DNA from 2 places in the Bacillus tuaregi genome. Region 2 is predicted to be linked to the other one. Evidence: riboswitches for the same ligand, from Rfam matches in the RefSeq annotation. Region 2 holds a riboswitch; the other holds the start of a gene.
What was found. A riboswitch is a leader RNA that binds a small molecule or an ion and turns the genes downstream of it on or off. The one in region 2 is predicted to bind cyclic di-GMP.
Positions count from the first base shown of each region.

Region 1: another riboswitch for cyclic di-GMP. It lies ahead of BQ5321_RS04205 (response regulator); the one in region 2 lies ahead of BQ5321_RS01010 (WxL domain-containing protein).

Region 1 is NZ_LT629731.1:366,764-375,648, forward strand. It holds gene BQ5321_RS04195 (DUF5412 family protein) at 1-294, shown strand, start outside; gene BQ5321_RS04200 (pyridoxamine 5'-phosphate oxidase family protein) at 374-862, opposite strand; cyclic di-GMP riboswitch class I at 1,018-1,107, shown strand; gene BQ5321_RS04205 (response regulator) at 1,219-1,527, shown strand; gene BQ5321_RS04210 (DUF4179 domain-containing protein) at 1,668-2,969, opposite strand; gene BQ5321_RS04215 (sigma-70 family RNA polymerase sigma factor) at 2,945-3,484, opposite strand; gene BQ5321_RS04220 (TetR/AcrR family transcriptional regulator) at 3,669-4,268, shown strand; gene BQ5321_RS04225 (YqeB family protein) at 4,286-4,960, shown strand; gene BQ5321_RS04230 (hypothetical protein) at 5,057-5,668, opposite strand; gene BQ5321_RS04235 (hypothetical protein) at 5,698-6,336, opposite strand; gene BQ5321_RS04240 (permease prefix domain 1-containing protein) at 6,342-6,752, opposite strand; gene BQ5321_RS04245 (PadR family transcriptional regulator) at 6,749-7,078, opposite strand; gene BQ5321_RS04250 (TetR/AcrR family transcriptional regulator) at 7,318-7,899, shown strand; gene BQ5321_RS04255 (ABC transporter ATP-binding protein) at 7,915-8,814, shown strand; gene BQ5321_RS04260 (ABC transporter permease) at 8,816-8,885, shown strand, end outside.
Region 2 is NZ_LT629730.1:52,857-61,741, forward strand. It holds gene BQ5321_RS00990 (YhgE/Pip domain-containing protein) at 1-1,962, opposite strand, end outside; gene BQ5321_RS00995 (TetR/AcrR family transcriptional regulator) at 2,075-2,647, opposite strand; partial or broken gene BQ5321_RS25005 (MCP four helix bundle domain-containing protein) at 3,021-3,569, shown strand; gene BQ5321_RS25010 (methyl-accepting chemotaxis protein) at 4,086-4,736, shown strand; gene BQ5321_RS01005 (acyltransferase) at 4,972-6,003, shown strand; gene BQ5321_RS23915 (DUF4177 domain-containing protein) at 6,050-6,217, opposite strand; cyclic di-GMP riboswitch class I at 6,433-6,521, shown strand; gene BQ5321_RS01010 (WxL domain-containing protein) at 6,604-7,257, shown strand; gene BQ5321_RS01015 (WxL protein host-binding domain-containing protein) at 7,321-8,388, shown strand; partial or broken gene BQ5321_RS01020 (DegV family protein) at 8,513-8,885, opposite strand, start outside.

The sequences.
Region 1 (8,885 bases), on a different contig from region 2:
TATTATGAACTATATGGTGGGGCAGCAGGCGGCGTGAATGTATGGGTTGAAATCACAAGCAATTATAAGAAGAATAAAGTACAAACTGTATACTATAGTGATGCCAAAAGTGATTTTTCTATGGAATGGCTCGATGAGGACACATTGTCCATTCAAAACGACGAACCGGATGACCCCCATTCGAATAGAAGCATCCAATTAGAAATCGGTAAAGAGATCTATCACGAAAATGGTTTGGCTTGCAAAAGTCTATTGCTGAAAAATACATATGAGACTTGCTATCAAAACGAATAATCCGATTCAACCAACCTTCGAATCTATCCTGCTGTCACTTACATAGGTTGTCCTCTAACGAGACAACCTTGATAAGTGGTTAATGATTGAATTCAATCGTTTCATTAATATCTATTGATTGAGCATTTTGCCCTGTCATACGTTTATAGTAAAAGGCGATATTCTTGATAAGATTTCCTGATTCCCAATATTCGGCTGCTTCCACATGTACCTTTATCAAGATAATATTAGGATCATCATAAGAGGTTTGCATCACTTTCTCGTAAACCTTGCTCCACAATTCTTTTTTCTTGTTTAAATCTTCAACGATTTCCGCTTTTCCACGGACGGAAACATAGGATTTACCTACATAGGCAACATTCACCTCTTGATTATGTAAGATTTCCTCATATTTATTCGTCGCTTTTTTAGTAAAAAACCATAAGTCTCCATCAAACTCTACTTCCTGTGTTTTCATGGGACGAGAAACAAGCCCATCTTCAGTAGCCGTCGTGAACATGGCCGTCTCTACATCTTGAATCAACTCTCTTAATGTTTCAATATCCTCTTGTTTCATCCTATTAGCCATATCAATCACCTCTTTATGGTTTTATCCTCCCCTGTCTATGAGCTTTTATTCTGGGACAACGGACCTGTCCCCATGGCCAGACTCGCCTCTAAATACATAGAAATTTTTTATGTATTTTTCGACATGTATAGACAAATTTAGATAAATAATTATTATAGTTATATAGGCAAATTTTAAGAAAGTAAAAGACGCAAAGCCACGGACCTAAAACAAAGCTTTTTTGTCATGGTAGCCGGGTTGCCAGGCTCAAACCTGAAATTATTTTTTTACCTATCCTATTTGCCTAAATCTATAGTGAAAAGGTATTAAATTATGAAAAGAATTCTGATTGCTGACGATTCTCGCTTTATGAGAACGTGGCTAAAAAACTACTTAGTGAGTTCAAGCATTTTGATTTTGTAGAAGCAGACAACGGATATAAGGCTGTTGAAATGTATAAATTGAATGCACCAGATATTGTATTCATGGACATTGTCATGCCAAAACAAAATGGAATCAACACCCTTAAAGAAATTATGAAACTCGATGCAAACGCAAAGGTGATTATGTGTTCTTCATTAGGTCAAAAACACTTAATCATCGATTCCTTAAAAATAGGTGCCAAAGATTTCGTCGTGAAACCTCATTTTCAGAATTTGGAATTTGTGGTAAACAATCATATTTAGAACAGAGGTTAACGGGGACAGGTTTGTCCCTGTTTTTTTTATAAAAATAGCCCTATCTCTCTGATCTATGAGATAGGGCTTACTTCGTATAATCTTCAATTATTTCCCTTTTGGATAACGGACCTGTCCCTGTGTCCCAACTATTCCTCTAGCTCAATCGTCACCTCTAGCTCCTCCAGAAACTCCGGCGGACTCATCGCCACTGTGACAATATACAGCTCCTCGAAAGAAGGTACTTCCGCAAAGGAAACCTGGTATTGATTAACCGTCCCGTCAACACGCACCGCTGGCTGATCGAAGTGATAGCGGGTACCAGCTGAATCCTCGAGCCAAATAGCGGTTGACTGGCTGTATAAATCCTCACCCTCAACCTGATAGGTAATCGTCGTAACGCCATCCTCCTCCGTTACTTCCAAAATGGTCAAGTGACCGATTTCCCCTTGCGAAAGGGTCATTTTCTCACCCTGCCATTGACGCCTCTCGAGCTCAGGTGCGGCCTCATTCATATCGATCAAATAAGGCTTGATGGTCAATGATTTCGGCTGCTCCTCCAATGGCTCATAATATTGCTTAAAGCTTTGCAGCACCTTCCCATCGACAGGTCCGCCGCCGCCACCCCCGCCGCTGAATGGCTGCAGCACTCGACCCTTGTCATCGATGACCTGATAATCTAGCATCATATATTTATTCGAATGGAACGCCTTCTCATCGATTAATAAGCGAAGCGCGATTTCAGTTGAAGTCGGGAAGAAGGTGATTTGATCATATAAAATCGTTAAATCCTTCTGCTGCTCGACCTTTTGCACCAGGTAGGACTCGTGATTTCCTTTTCGTTCAACAGGCAGCTCGACAGACCAGGCTTTCCCTTCGCGCGGGCGAATCCCAAGAACAAACGAATCGGGGATGTCATCGCGAACACTGACGCTGATTGTCCCGGCATACATGCCCTTTTCAATCTCCGATTCCCTTCCGCCCATACCATAGCCGCCAATCGGCTTGCCATCAATGAAGAGCTCAAGATTGTTCATAAAATGATCGTTTTGAGCCTTCTCAGGGGCCTGCATCAGGTAGCCAATATGGATTTCACCACCGTCATACAGCGTTTCCGTAAAGGTAATCAGCTGCCCGTCGATCTCCACCTGTTCCCCCATCACGGTCGTTAAGCCTTTTTCTTTGCCTTTTTTCATCCCAATATCGCCCACAAATTCAATCGCGGAGCCAATGACAGGGATGTCCTTCAGGGAGTTGGCAAAGGTAGGCGAGAAGAACGATAGGCCGAATGTCAATATAAGTGCCGCAGCGGCAGCGGTTAGTCCGTAAAAAAACCTCCGCTTCGGCTTTTTCCCTGGTAGCCTCTTCAGCGTTTCCTCGACACGTGTATCAATCATGCTTGGCAATGAGCGGTTGACGTCATTCTTTAGTTGCTTTTCCCAGTTTTCCATGTCTGAACCTCCTTATCCTTGGCCAATATTTTTTGCATTTTCTCGCGGGCCCGCCGTAATCTTGTCTTCACAGTATTTTCAGGTATGTCTAAAATAAGAGCTAAATCATGAATCGATAAATCCTCTATATAATAGAGCATCAGCAGCTGCTTCTCCGCAGCCGGAAGCATGTCGAGTAATTGCTCAACCTCAATTTTTTCATAGCCACTTTCGTTTGATGACGGTTCCGCCAGCTCGTCGATGGAAAGGAGATTCCTGTGCTTTCGAATCAGCTGGTGGCATTCATTAAGAAGAATCCGGACCAGCCAGGTCTTAAAATAGCGCGGCTCCCTCAGCGTATGAATGCTTTGAAAGGCCTTCAGAATGGCCTCCTGCATCGCATCCGCACAATCCTCATCACGAGAAAGCACCGTCCGAGCAACCCGGTACATCATCCATTTATACTCAAGAATCAGACGCTCAAACGAGGACCGATTTCCCTTAATCGCCTTCTTCACTTCCCTAGTCTCATTCACTATACGCGCTCCTTTCATGCCCTTCTATCTATTAGATACATCAAACCGGTGGAAGGTTTCAATTTTTTTGGACGGGGGACAGGTCCCATTGACAGACATCGATCTTCTATGAGAAAATAAAACTGATTGAACGACCAATTTTTTAATTGAGTAATCAACCAAACTATTTAAGGCGGAGATTCGGATGGAAAATAAACAATCTTTTATTGCGGAAGCACGTAGAGAGCAGATTATTCAGGCCTGCATTGATACGCTTGATGAGCTCGGCTATACCGATGTCAGTTTAACCAAGGTTGCAAAAAGGGCAAAGGTGAGTACAGGGTTAATTTCCTATCATTTTTCCGGAAAAATGGATTTAATCAATCAAACCTTGCTCTATTTACTCAACAAAAAACTGGCCTTCATTAGTGGCAAGGTTGTGCAAGCGGAAACGCCCATGTCACAGCTAGAAGCCTATATTGAAGCTAGTTTGGCTTACCAAGTAGCAAACTATAAGAATAATATCGCATTAATAGAAATTATTTTTAACGCGAAAAATGAAGAAGGGGTTCCTTTCTATAAAGTGGATGATGACGAGGAGAATGATCCATTGGCGGCCATGCTCAAAGAGATTTTAGTAGAGGGACAACAGCGACAAGAATTTTCGAATGAATATGATGCTGATATGCTTTGCGTCCTGATTCAAGGGGCAATCGAGGAGAGCATGCTGAAGCATAAGAATTCCTTTAGCTTTGAGAAATATAAGGAAGATTTAACGCGAATTATAACAAAAATCGTCAAGTAGCTGGAGGTACAAGCTCGATGAAACATACATCTACAATTGGTTTGAGTTTTATGGAAAAATTAGTTGCCCTATTATTTCCGATTGTTTTAGGAACGATAGGCTGGTTTCTTCCGAAGTTGTTGGATTTGGTAAAAAAAATCCCGTTCGTTTCCGATGCAAAGGTCATTCAGCTTTTAGAATCCTTTAACCCTTTTTGGGTGTCGATTATTTTAATGATCGCAGGTGTCGTGATCGGTGTTTTATTATCACTCACCGTCTACAGTGAAGCGCTAAAAATGAGCATCAGTGACCAAGAAATCCTGATCAATAAAGATGATAAAGAAAAAAGGATTGGAAAGTCGGAGGTAAAAGCAATCTTTATGGAAGGCCAAACCATCGTCATGACGGGCCATAAAGGGCAAGAGCTTTTGAGTGAAAGGACCGACATCAAGCAGGAAAGCATACGAGAAATGCTCCAATATCATCAATACCCCTGGTGTGAACAGGACCCATATGCAGATGAGTTCAAGCTTTGGACTTTAGAGAATCATACAGTGGGAGAGAAAGCCCATGCCATTTTATATGAACGCCGGAACGCAATCAGGGATGGCGATAAGAAAAAAGCCAAAAATTTCAAACTAGATTTGAATGAGCTAGGAATCGTTGTGAAAGACGAGGGGGAGAATCAGTATGTGCGAAGGATTCAGGGGTAATGGGATAAGGGACTTGTTTATCTGTCCCTAAAACGATTGATATTGGATACGTAGAAGAGCATAATCAGGGTTTGTGGTAAGCAGGGAGGGACAGGTTCATTGTCCCTCCAAGACTAGGTGGGATAATGAACCTGTCCCTCTGTCCCAGCGCAATTCGGGGTATTTTTTTAGTTTGCCTTGGAAGAGTAGCTGAAACTCCTGGCATTCTCTAAAGTCATTTGGCTTGATCAGGCTGCATGGTTTTCTATTAATGGATATTCCGCCGGCATTTAATATCGTTGCAACAAATTCAGAACAAAAGAATGCTTTTCTTGTACGGAGTTTTTTATTGATTAATACCCCGAATAATCCGATGAAATTATATTTGTACTTTTTTTGGTGCTGCTCGATTTGCTCTACTAACTGTCGCATCTGCTGATATTCACACTCCGAAACCGAGCAGCTGTAGATGGCACAAGCAGCATTTTTGAATAGCTTGCCATGCATATCTTCTTTTACAAAGCCCCCGATAAAGGGATTATTCGGCCTTTTCCTCCCGAAGCTATAGGTTGTGTCTAACTCTTTTGTAAAAGAAATGGATGCATGGTTTAGCGGCTGTCTTGTAAAAAGTCTGATCAATTTTGTAAAAAGCGTCCCTGTATCGGTAAGCACAATAAATACTTCCAGTTCGGACCCCTCCCATCTTTGAAAAATCATCTCATCCTGCAATCAAATTCTCCCCGCAAGAATTATTGAACTCACGAATCGATTTTTCTTTTATGCACAAAATAATACATACTTAACGGCCACCAAATCACAGCAAAGATGGGATAGACAGCCCAAATCGTATCGGGTGTAGAGATAATATTTAATAGAATAAAAAATAGACTAATAAACAAGCTTGCCTGCAGCGAGAAGTTGAAATATGTTTTTCTTTTCACATGATAAATGACAAGCGGCCACCATAAAACGACGAAGGCAGGGAAAATAACCCATGGATAGCCAGGTGCCAAAAATAGATTTAGGATTAAGTAATATAAAATAATGCCCGTCGAGCCAAGTAATGCGATAAGCAGCGTCCCGGCGTATTTCCCTACCGATACAAGAATCGGCCACAGGATGATGGGGGCGATGGTATATAAAACCCACGGATATTCCGGTGTATTTAGGACGTTCATTATGATCAGAAATAGGAGCGTCAACAAGCTGCATAGAAAAGAAAGGAGGAGATATTTCTTTTTATAGATACAGTAAATCCCAACCGCAGAGATTAATAGTGAAAAGGCAGGATACAAAGCCCAAAGATGCTCCGTGCTTGTTAAGAAATTGACAACGATTAGAAATAAAATCGTCATAACCGTTCCCGATAATAGAAATTCAACATGATATTTTTTCACTGAACTCACCCCTGTTTTCTTTTTACCCATTTGAAGTACATCGTTAGCGGCCACCATAACACAGCAAATGTGGGATAAACAAACCAAATCACATCAGGCGAATAGTAAAAATTAATAAAAATAAAGAGGGAAACAATCAAGATGCTGCCCCAGATGGAATACTGCAGGTTATACTTGGTGAAATCCCGCTTGCTTGACTGGATGACCTCCACGTCCAACTCTTTTTTCAAATCTTCTATATCTCCAAAATCAACGATGGCTTTATTAATCGCATCTTCTTCTTCTTTTCCTTGTTCGATTAAGTCCCAAACCTTTTCTTCCAGGTTTTGCAAAACCTCCTGCATGAGAGTGCTTTTTTTCTCACTATCCGGGATATCCTTAAATAATTCGTTGACATGTTGCTTTAATGGTTTCATTTTAATCCCTCCATGAATAAATCGATAATTTCCTTCGTTTCCTTCCATTCCTCAAATGTTTCTCTAAGAAAGGCTTTCCCAAGCATGGTAATTCTATAGTATTTTCGCTGACGGCCTTTTGAAACACTGCCCATATACGATTCAATTAGATCCTTTTTCTCCAGTCTTTGAAACACTGCATATAAAGTGGCTTCTTTTATTTGAAATCGGTTATCTGTTCGCGTACTAATTTCCTTTGATATTTCATAACCATATCGGTCCTTTTCTAAGAGCAAACGTAAAATAATTGAGTCTAAATGTCCTCGAATAATATCACTTCTAATCAAATTGACACTTCCTTACAGTTCATTTACTCTATCTGTCAGAGTAATCATACCTCGGATTACTCTATCTGTCAAAGTAATATAGTTGGGACAGAGGGACAGGTCCGAATGTTGACCTAATAGGTAAACAGATGTATGATAATAGTGGATTTACCTATTAGGTAAACAAAGCAAATATTTTTATAAAGAAGGAGATTTATATGTTCTCTAAATTCTTGAATTTGGAACCTAACAGACGGAATGTGATTTTAAATGCGGCTCTCAAGGAGTTTGCCAGCAAAGGCTTTGATGACGCGTCAACCAATGTGATGGCCAAGGAGTCAGGCATATCAAAGCCTTTGATGTTCCACTATGTTAATAATAAAAAGGACTTCTTTCTTTTTCTCTACGACTATTGTTTGGAGATTCTGGAGAGAGAATATTTTGATCGGGTTAATGTGCACGAAAAGGATATTTTCGAACGGCTGCGGGAAACATGCCTGCTTAAAATTCAAGTCATGCAAAAGTATCCATGGATTTTTGATTTTATAAAGGTGGCGGTTTTTACCGATTCCAAAGTGGTGAAGGATGACTTGGAAAAAAGGCGAAAAAGGGTCGAAGCCAGCAGCTTTGAACGATTTTATGGAGATATAGATACATCACGCTTCCGCAGCGAGTTGGATATGGAAAAAGCTAAGCAATTGATATTCTGGGCGGTAGGTGGATACGCAGGGCAAATCCTGGAGCAATTTAAGAGTTCGGATACCTTGGAGTTTGATTTTGAAAAAATCCGTACGGAGTTTGACGGATATCTGGATGAGCTGCGAAAAACTTATTATAAATGATTGGAGGGTATTAGGATGAATGCAATTGAAACATTAAACCTTACGAAGTCCTTCGGCAAGCAGGAGGCTTTACGCGGAGTTGATTTGACGGTAAAACAAGGCGAGGTGTATGGATTCATCGGCCCCAACGGAGCAGGAAAATCGACAACGATCCGAATTCTTTTAGGGATGCTACGTAAAAGTGGTGGAGAGGCAAAGCTGCTGGGTGGCGACCCTTGGAAGGATGCTGTCGCTCTTCATCAGAGGCTTGTCTATGTGCCGGGAGATGTGACCTTGTGGCCCAACTTAACCGGTGGTGAGGTGATTGATTTCCTAGGGAGCTTGCACGGCAAAGTCAATCCTACTCGCCGCAAGCAACTATTGGAAAGGTTTCAGCTTGATCCAAGGAAGAAATGCCGGGGTTATTCAAAAGGAAATCGTCAAAAGGTTGCGCTGGTCTCGGCCTTTGCTTCCGATGCCGAGCTGTTGATTTTAGATGAGCCTACGAGCGGTCTTGATCCGTTAATGGAGCAGGTTTTTCAGGAATGTGTCTCAGAGGTAAAGAAGCAGGGGAAGACGGTTTTTCTGTCCAGCCATATTCTTGCAGAGGTAGAGGCGCTCTGCGACAGGGTGGGGATTATCCGGCAGGGAAAAATGGTTGAATCCGGCACACTTGAGGAACTGCGACATTTGACACGCACAACCGTAACCGTGAAGCTTGCAAAACCCGTAAACTTGAGACAACTGCAAGGGGTTCATGATGTATCACGAAAGAATGACAAGTGGCGTTTTTCGGTGGACGCCCATGCCATGGACGCGGTTATGAATGAGCTTGCGCCAATGGGGATTCAGTCGCTTACGGCAGAGCCGCCCACACTAGAAGAACTGTTCATGCGTCACTACGGAGATACACTTGGGGGAAAGGAGCTGAACTAACATGAAAGGAAAATATTTTGCATGTATGGGTAAGCTGCTTAAGCTTTATCTGCGAAGAGACAGAATCATTC
Region 2 (8,885 bases):
CGCAATAAAACGCCCCGGGTCGCCCATTGTTGTAACAAGCAATTGGATTAAGCTTAAGAACACGAAGCTCGTAATGAGCGAGGTCAAAAAGAACAAGGGAATACTTTCAACCTCGATGTTTAAGGCAAATAATAACACGAGGTCTACTAATACAGCCTGAATCACTCCGACAATCGTTAACACACCAAATTTGCTAAGGAACCATTGCATCGCATTTTTTGGCGCCACGACAGGTTCTTTCAGCTTAAAGACAATCGAGATGAGCAACGCGCCAACAAATAAGCCAAGTGAGATAAAATAGGGCGCAAAGCCGGTACCATAGTTAGGCACCTTATTGATTTCTTCCTTTTTCACGGTAACAGGCTCGCCCATCATATCGAAGGTGTCATCAGTTGCTTCAACGGAACCGGCCTGCTCGGACCCTTCTGCTAGTTTACTAGCAAGCTCTGTTGATCCGTCCATAAGCTGTGATGTACCATCTTCCACTGCCTTTGATCCCTCTGCAAGCTTACCGGCGCCTGTCTCTAATTGCGTACTTCCATTTGTTAATTGATCCATTCCCGTGCTTAAATCCTGTGCACCATTATTCAATCCTACGGAACCGTTATAAAGTTGACCAATGCCCTGCTGGAGGCTGAGCTGTCCGTCATTTATTTGTTGAACACCGGCTAATAACTGGTCAAAAGAAGGACCCGTTTGAGACTTCAATTGCCCCTCTAACCCCTGCGTAGAGAATAATAATTGGTCATGCAGATTGGTTTTAAATTGAGATAGGCCTTGATTTAACCCACTTGCTATGCCAGACGTGATGCCCGGTGACAGCTGTCCAGTCAATTGCTGCTCAAACTGCTGTTGAAGCTGTTCCTTTGTCGGATTACCTTGAGCCATTTGGGCAACAAAAGCAGATGCTTGCGCTTCATCCATGGCTTGTGATTCTATGAGTGCAGCCTTTAGCTGTACCATTTGTTCAGCCTGTGAGGTTGAGATTTGATCGGCCAGCTGCACAGAAAGGCTGGCTGTAATGCCATTGGTAAGCTGTGTTGAAAGCTCTGTGCTTAGCTGTGATTCCAGCTGGTCCATGCCGGCATCCACCTGCCCCAAGCTTCCGTTGATTTGACTCGTCACACCTGAGGCTATTTGCTTTGGCAGCTCTTCTTTCATTTGTTGAATCCCATCCTGCACCTGTGATGTCCCACTCACTAAGTCAGGTATATTTTCGTTGATTTTCTGCAGACCGGCTTTTACTTGGTCCGCACCAGCAGCAAGGTCGCTTGATCCAGATGCAGCCTTTTCCACTCCATTGGAAAATTCAAGGCTTTTCGCTGCTAAAACTTCAAGATTTTCCCGGAGGCTTTTAGTGCCATCCTTTAATTTTGTTGCACCCTCAGAAAGCTGGGTAGAGCCGTCACTGGCCTGTGTTAACCCTTTGGCCAAGTCCTCGACCTTCCCAAACATCGTTTCGGCATAGGTTGCCGTCACATTTTTCGAAATCTCTGCTTTAATTTCCTTGACGGCCGTTTCTCCGATTTGTGAAGAAAGGAAATTGGTGCTTTCATTAGGAACATAGATTAACTCTAGCTTTTGCGGTGCGGAATCTAATAGGGTTGTTGCATTCGCTGAAAAATTCTCTGGAATCTCAACTAATAAATAATAATCCCTGTTTTCCAGTCCCTTGTAGCCTTTTTCCTTCGATACGATATGGAAATCGAATTGATCGTTTTCCGAGAGCTTATCGGTCAGCTGTTTCCCGAGCTCTAAATGGACTCCATCAAGCTCAGCGCCCTTATCCTCGCTAACGATGGCGACTGGCAGGTCTTCCATCTGGTCATATGGATTCCAAAAGGCCCACAGAAACATGCCGGCATAAAGGACAGGCACAAAGGCGACGGCTATGATTGGAATGAGAATTTTACGATTGGTGAGAATATGCTTTAATTCAGCTAGAAAGGATGACTTTCTCACGATTTAAACCTCCTGTTAACAATTGACCGTTTTATTCAATTGGTCATTTTTGGCCAAATAAGCAGGGTACTCTACTTTTTGAAAAAAGAGGAGCACCCATGATGTCATGTGGTTATTTTTCTAGTCCAGTAAAGAAATATAATTTAAACAGATCGGCGATTTCTTCCTTTGTCAGTGGTTTATGATTCTGTTCCCAATCAAAGATTAATGAAACATAGAGCTTCAGCATGGCAAATGCCGTAATTTCGGGATTGCAGGGCTTGATTTCACCGCGGTCCATCGCGTCTTGAATGATGCCTATCATATAATGGATGATCGCCTGCTCCATCCGCTGTACCACATCCACCACCGCCTGTGTCCCGATTTCTCTTTCCTCCTGAAAGAGCTTAATCGTTAACTGATGGGACTTGCGAAATTCCAGCAGACCGAATAGGACCCGATTGGCATTTTCATAAAAGGTAAGGCTTCGATTCATGGCATCCTCTGCCACCGACTTCATATCGCGAATCAAGCTTGAGATAATTTCATCAAATAATTCCTCTTTATTTTTAAAAAAGGTATAAATCGTCCCTTTTCCCACATTAGCAAGCCTTGCCACCTGGTCCATCGTCGTAGCCTTGTACCCGAATAAAGAAAATGATTTTGTCGCAGCCTCAATGATTAATTTACGTCGATCCATCGCCACTAAGAAGTCACCCCAATCACAATTGACCAAATGAACCATTCAGTCACTTATTTAACGTTCAAAAGTGTACCACAAAAAATCCTTTGGGACAAGGAACCTGTCCCAAATCGTTCACAATCTTTTAACATGGGTCGTATGTATTGTTATGTCGATATAATATAATTTTGATAGAATAGTCTTATTTTTAACTTCATTCAGCAGATGAATGCAAATGGTACTTCGATTCAGTGGGGATTCAAACCCCGGCTGAATGAAGTTAAGCCTCCGGCGAGTCTTGCGATTTTTTAATGTTAATTTCGAGCGAGCTCGATAAAAATCCGGACGCAAATTCGACGGGCGAATTTGATTATAATGATTAAAGGAGTTGAAAATGATGATTAATAGGTTGAAAAACTTAAAAATTATCAATGTGGTTTGGATGCTTGCCGTTATTGCCATTGTATTTATGGGGGTTATTGGCTTTTTCAGTACTAACCGAATGGCGAGTATTAATGAGGATAATCGGCTGCTGTACAATGAAAATTTAATTCCGCTCACCCAAATCAGCAGCATGAGAGGTACTTTTTCTAATATAAGGATTAGTGTCAGAGATTATTCGCTCAAGAAGGATGCGAAGCTTCCGGATTCTATCCAAGCGGATTATCAAAAAATAACCGATTTGATCGATTCCTATAGCAGTTCTCGCTCTAATTATATTAACGGTAAACAAAGCGAAGAAGCCGTGCATGTCGAAAATGTAAAAAATCAATTAACCTTATATGTCACAAACTGGGAGGATGCCCAAAAGGAAATTGATGCAACGGGTACACTGTCGGACAGTCATTTTGATGAGCTTGATGCTATTGGAACCAATCTTTATGCGAGTCTGACAGCGTTAAAGGAAATAAACGAAAAGGAAGCCAAATCGGCAAATACCAACAGTCTAAACACTTATGAAAGCAGCTTTAAAACGATTTTATACATATATATATCCGTTACGATTATCTTTATCCTCCTCGTTGTAGTAACGGTCGTTTCAATCAAACGCTCTGCGAAGGAAATGGTTGCTCTGTTAAATAAAGTCGCAAATGGAGATTTCACCTTAACCATCGACCGAGGTCAGAGAAATGAATTTGGTCTCATGAAAAAGGCGCTGGCCAACACTGTCGAGGATATTAAGAATATGATCCTTACTGTGAAAGCTAAGACAAAGCATATTGAACAGCAAGCCGATAGTTTAGGGCTGGTTTTTGAAGAAATGTCCGCTGCGACACAAAATGTCTCTCAGTCTATTAATGAAGTGGCGCAGGGAACAAGCTCGCAATCCGAGAATCTAGCAGATATTACAGCGATTCTAGATGACTTCCGAATGGAAATGGACAGCATTGTTATTTCTATCAATGAAGTGGCTCACAGTGCAGGTGATGTCGATGGGATGGCAAAGGATAGCAGCGGAAAAATGACGGTTTTATCCGATTCAATCGTTGAGGTCAATTCAGCAGCTAAGGCCTTAAAGGATAAAATTTCTAACCTTGAATCGAGCGTTAATAAAATCAGTAATATCACCAATATCATTAACGGCATAGCGGATCAAACCAATTTATTGGCCCTCAATGCTTCGATTGAAGCGGCAAGAGCGGGTGAAGCGGGTAAAGGGTTCTCTGTTGTTGCCGAGGAGATTAGAAAACTCGCCGAGCAAAGTAAGCTCTCTTCCGAAAACATTAACAAGCTGGTCGTCGAAATATCCTCAGATACAAAGGATATGGTGAATACATCAGATGACATGATTAAAGAGGTGAATGATCAAATCGAGGTGGCGAATACCTCCGTTCTTTCTTTTAAAAATATTATAAACGCGATTAACAAAATCATTCCAAAAATGCAGAGCATCAATGGATCAATGGGTAAGCTTCAGACTAATCAAGGTGTGATTGTGGACAAGGTGCAAGGCGCTTCAGCCGTAGCTCAGGAGGTGGCTGCATCAGCCGAGGAAATTTCCTCCTCCTCCCAGCAAATGAATGCATCAGCCGAAGAAGTCTCTGCATCCGCCACACAACTAAGCCATATTAGCAAAGATGTCATTGTTGAAATAGATAAATTCACCTTATAAGTGGGATGAGGGGAGGCCCCTCGTCCCAAAAGAAAACAGTTAAAGAGTATAGGAACTAAACCCTATCTCATAGATTAATGAGATAGGGTTGTTTTTATTTAATAATTAATAGGAAGTGAACTATTCCTGTGATCCCTTCTTAGATTATTAGCTCTAGGGAACGGTGAAGGTTTAGAGGAACTAGGGAACATTTGGTGGGACAACGGACCTGTCCCAATAGGGAGAGAAAAAGCGAATGAATGAACGTGTGTTATATCTGGATTGGCTGCGAGTGATGGCGATTACAATGGTGGTTACGATACATATTTCTGGTGGCATCGTCCAAGTTAATTATTTTGATGTGCCAACGAACTGGCTAGCAGCGAACTTCTATGAATCGATATCAAGGAGTGCGGTTTCCTTGTTTGTCATGATGAGCGGGGCCGTTTTACTTGGTAATAACCGGGAGTTTCAATACAAACCATTTTTTACAAAAAGAATGAGTAAATTATTCATTCCCTTACTCGGCTGGAGCATGATTTATTATGGCTACCAAGTGTTTGCGGATTGGTATCCATCTTTCTCACTGAAAGAATTTATCGTCCTTTTTCTCACAAACGGAGTGAGTGGTCACTTTTGGTTCATGTACATGATGATTGGCCTCTATTTAACGGTACCAATCATAAATATCTTTATTCGACATGCCCAAAAACGGGACATTGAATATTTTTTACTTCTTTGGATTTATGCGTCTGTGATTGTAAAAGCGATGAAGTTTATTTGGGGCTATAGTTTTTCCATCGAGTTATTCATGGTAACGAATTATATTGGCTACTTTGTGTTAGGGTATTATCTTCATAGTTTTCCATTAAAAAGCCTATGGGAGAAAACGGCGATCGTGTTCGGCGGTATCGGAATCTTTATCACCTTTGTCCTGACGTATTATGACACCATAGCAGCGGGCGGAATCCTGCAGGAATTTTGGTATGAAAACCATGCGCCAAATGTTCTTTTATCGTCGATCGGGATTTTTCTCTTATGTAAAAATCTTTTGGCTAAAAGAAAATTAGGATTTATCTTCAATCAAATAAGCGGCTTAAGCTATGGAATCTATCTCGTTCATATTTTACTCATGACCATTCTTTCGAGTAAAACAATCGTCGTCATAAATGAACTTTTCTATCCAGCTCTCGCTATCCCGTTAAATGTGATTCTCTTTGTCACACTCAGCTGCGGCCTGACCTTTCTACTGAATAAAATTCCACTCTTAAGAAAGCTAGTTTCCTAGTGGGACGAGGGTACAGGTCCCTTGTCCCGATAGAGCACTCGTGAGTTCAATAAGATATTTCTCTTTTAAAATAAAAAACTGTTCCATTAACACCTGACAATTCCCAGCCTTCCTTGCCAAGAGAATTTAACTTCTCAGTCATTGCGGTATTGAAATCAATACCGTTCTTTAATTGAATCTGAATGTTTTCCACTCTGTATTCAAATTTATTCACTTAAAAGCCTCCTTATTGATTAATAGAATCTTATCTTGTAATACGAACCATAATAACAATGGTTTCGTTTTCAGAGGGACGAGGGACTGTCCCTGTCCCCAAACTGGAAAATCTTTATATCTATTCATTTGGTGGTTCCCGAAGTAATATTAGTTTCAGAGAGTGATGAACGACACAATACGACAAAGTATTGAGTGTTAAAACACATTCTCATTCTGCAATAAAGGCAAACCAGTTGAAAAGCTGGGACGCAAAGCTACAGGCCTACTGTTATTAGGGTAACTAGGGTGGCTGGGCTGCTGAAGAATGGAGAATGATACTCGTTATAGGGGTTGAAATTCAAAATTCTTCCGATTCAAATCAAATTTGTATTGGAGGGTTTTTTTATGGGGAAAAAGAAGAGCGTTTCTATTAATCAATTAGACAATGGAAACAAAAAGAATAAATTATTTTCTAAAAAGGTAGTAGCTTCGGTTATGGCGTTCGGTCTTGTTGCAACAGCGTTCAGCACAACCTCGTTTGCGGATGAGACAGAAACACCAGAATTAACTTCAACTGCGGTAACAGGTGGTACTCTTTCTGGAGGTAAAGTGACTTTTGCACCTCTTTCAGTAACATTAGATGGTACTCAAAAGTTTGATGAAGCAGATTGGGGAATTGGTTCCATTACAGACGCTACAGGTAATGGGAATGGGTGGACCTTGTCATTAGATTTATCTCAATTCCAAGAGTATAGCTTAGAAAATGGGGCTTACGTGGACAAGGGTAAAAAACTAACGGCAGGATCACTTACAGTACTGACAGCCCCAGAGGCTTCTTTCATTGATAATACATCATCACCGCTTGAAACCATTAAAACTGTAGATGAAGAACAAGAACTAGATGGTGGCGACCCAGTAATTCTTTTATCTGCAGGAGAAGGTGGCGGCATGGGTTCATACGAATTCTCTCCTTTACGTGTTAAATTAACCGTTCCTGCTAGCGCTTATGCAAAAACTTACAAAGCAACGGCAACAGTTACTTTAAGTGAAGCTCCATAAAAAACGGTTAAATTACTGAAAGTCCTCCAATACTAAGGGGGACTTTTTTTTAGGAGTGGTTATATGAAATGCCGGAAGCCCCTTTGGATATTCCTCCTCATCATCTTATCTTTCCCAACGTCAATCGTTTTTGCAGAAGAGAACGACTTTGAATTTCGAGTCGAGCCCATTTTTCCTCAGACGCAGGTTGAAAAGAAAGGGTATTACCACTTCACAGGAAATCCAAATGAGACCGTTCCCTTACAAGCAAGGGTCACCAATGATAGTAAGAACGAATTGACGGTTCAAATCCAAGGTTTGAATGCCTTTAGTGGAAATCAAGGCATTCTCTATCAAGAAGAGCCTATTTTAGAAGGAAGCGCTATTATTGATGAAACCTATCAATTCCAGAAGGCAGCCACGATTCCTTCTGAAATTACGCTTGCTCCGTCGGAATCAAAGGTTGTCGATTTTTCTATCAAAATTCCTGATATCCAAGGTACCCTTCTCGGGAGCATGGAGTTTCGAGTTTTTCAAGGAACAGAAGAATTGTCACAGAAAGCGAAAAATTCCCAGCTATTGATTGACCAATATAGAGCCTATAACATTGGTGTACAAGTGGACGTAACAGATTATTCCGAAACACCGGCTCTAACCCTGAAGGAACCGCAATATTCTCCCGAGCGAATGGCGATTATGGTCCCTTTAGACAACGCAAATCCTGTCATCGTCCCGAATATTACGGGGAGCTATCAGGTAACAAAGAGTAAGGATGAATCGTTTTCGCTTGTAGGTGATATTTCAGCCTTCAAAATGGCTCCGATGACAGCCTTTCACTATCCGATCAGATGGTCTGGAGAAACGTTGGAGCCTGGTGAATATCATGTCACATTAACGCTTGATGTGAATGGAAACACTCAAACCTATGAAAAATCTCTTAGCATTAAAAATAAGGAAATACAAGAAACGCAACAAAAAATGGAGGAACGCGGCGAAATAGAGGTTGCACCCAAGACATTCCCATGGACTATGGTCATTATCGGTATCCTTGTGGTGGTGATTATCATTTTAATCTTGATGATGAGAAGACCTAAAAAACAAAGCCAAAGAAAGGACCGTAAATACCCCGGCCAACATCCAAATGGAGAATAACTGGGACGAGGGGGTTCCTCGTCCCAAAAGAAAATAATAATAGAGGATACAAAGGAAGCCTTATCACATGGATTAGAGTGATAGGGCTTTTTTGAATCAGTAAATCGGGTGCATGAACTCCACGCTACACTTCGATTCCTGCAATCCCAAAGCCTCCGGGGCCTGCATGAGTAGAAATCATGGCACCGGCTTGGATCCATTTTACATTTTGAAAGCCAGCTTCTTTTGCCATTTTATCCATCTGCTGCTTGATGTTTTCATCAAGTCCAATTGAGTAGATTAAATAAATTTGTTCTTTATCGATGTTATATTGATTTATATAATCATGCATGAGTTTTTCTGCAACAACGCTCATTTTTCCACGATACTTCTTAGTTGAAACAAGCTTTCCTTCTATTAATTCAATGCAAGGCTTTATTTTTAATAAAGACGCTCCGAGATAGGCTGCATTACTTACTCGTCCACCCGCTCTTAAAAAGTCTAAGCTGCCTGGAACG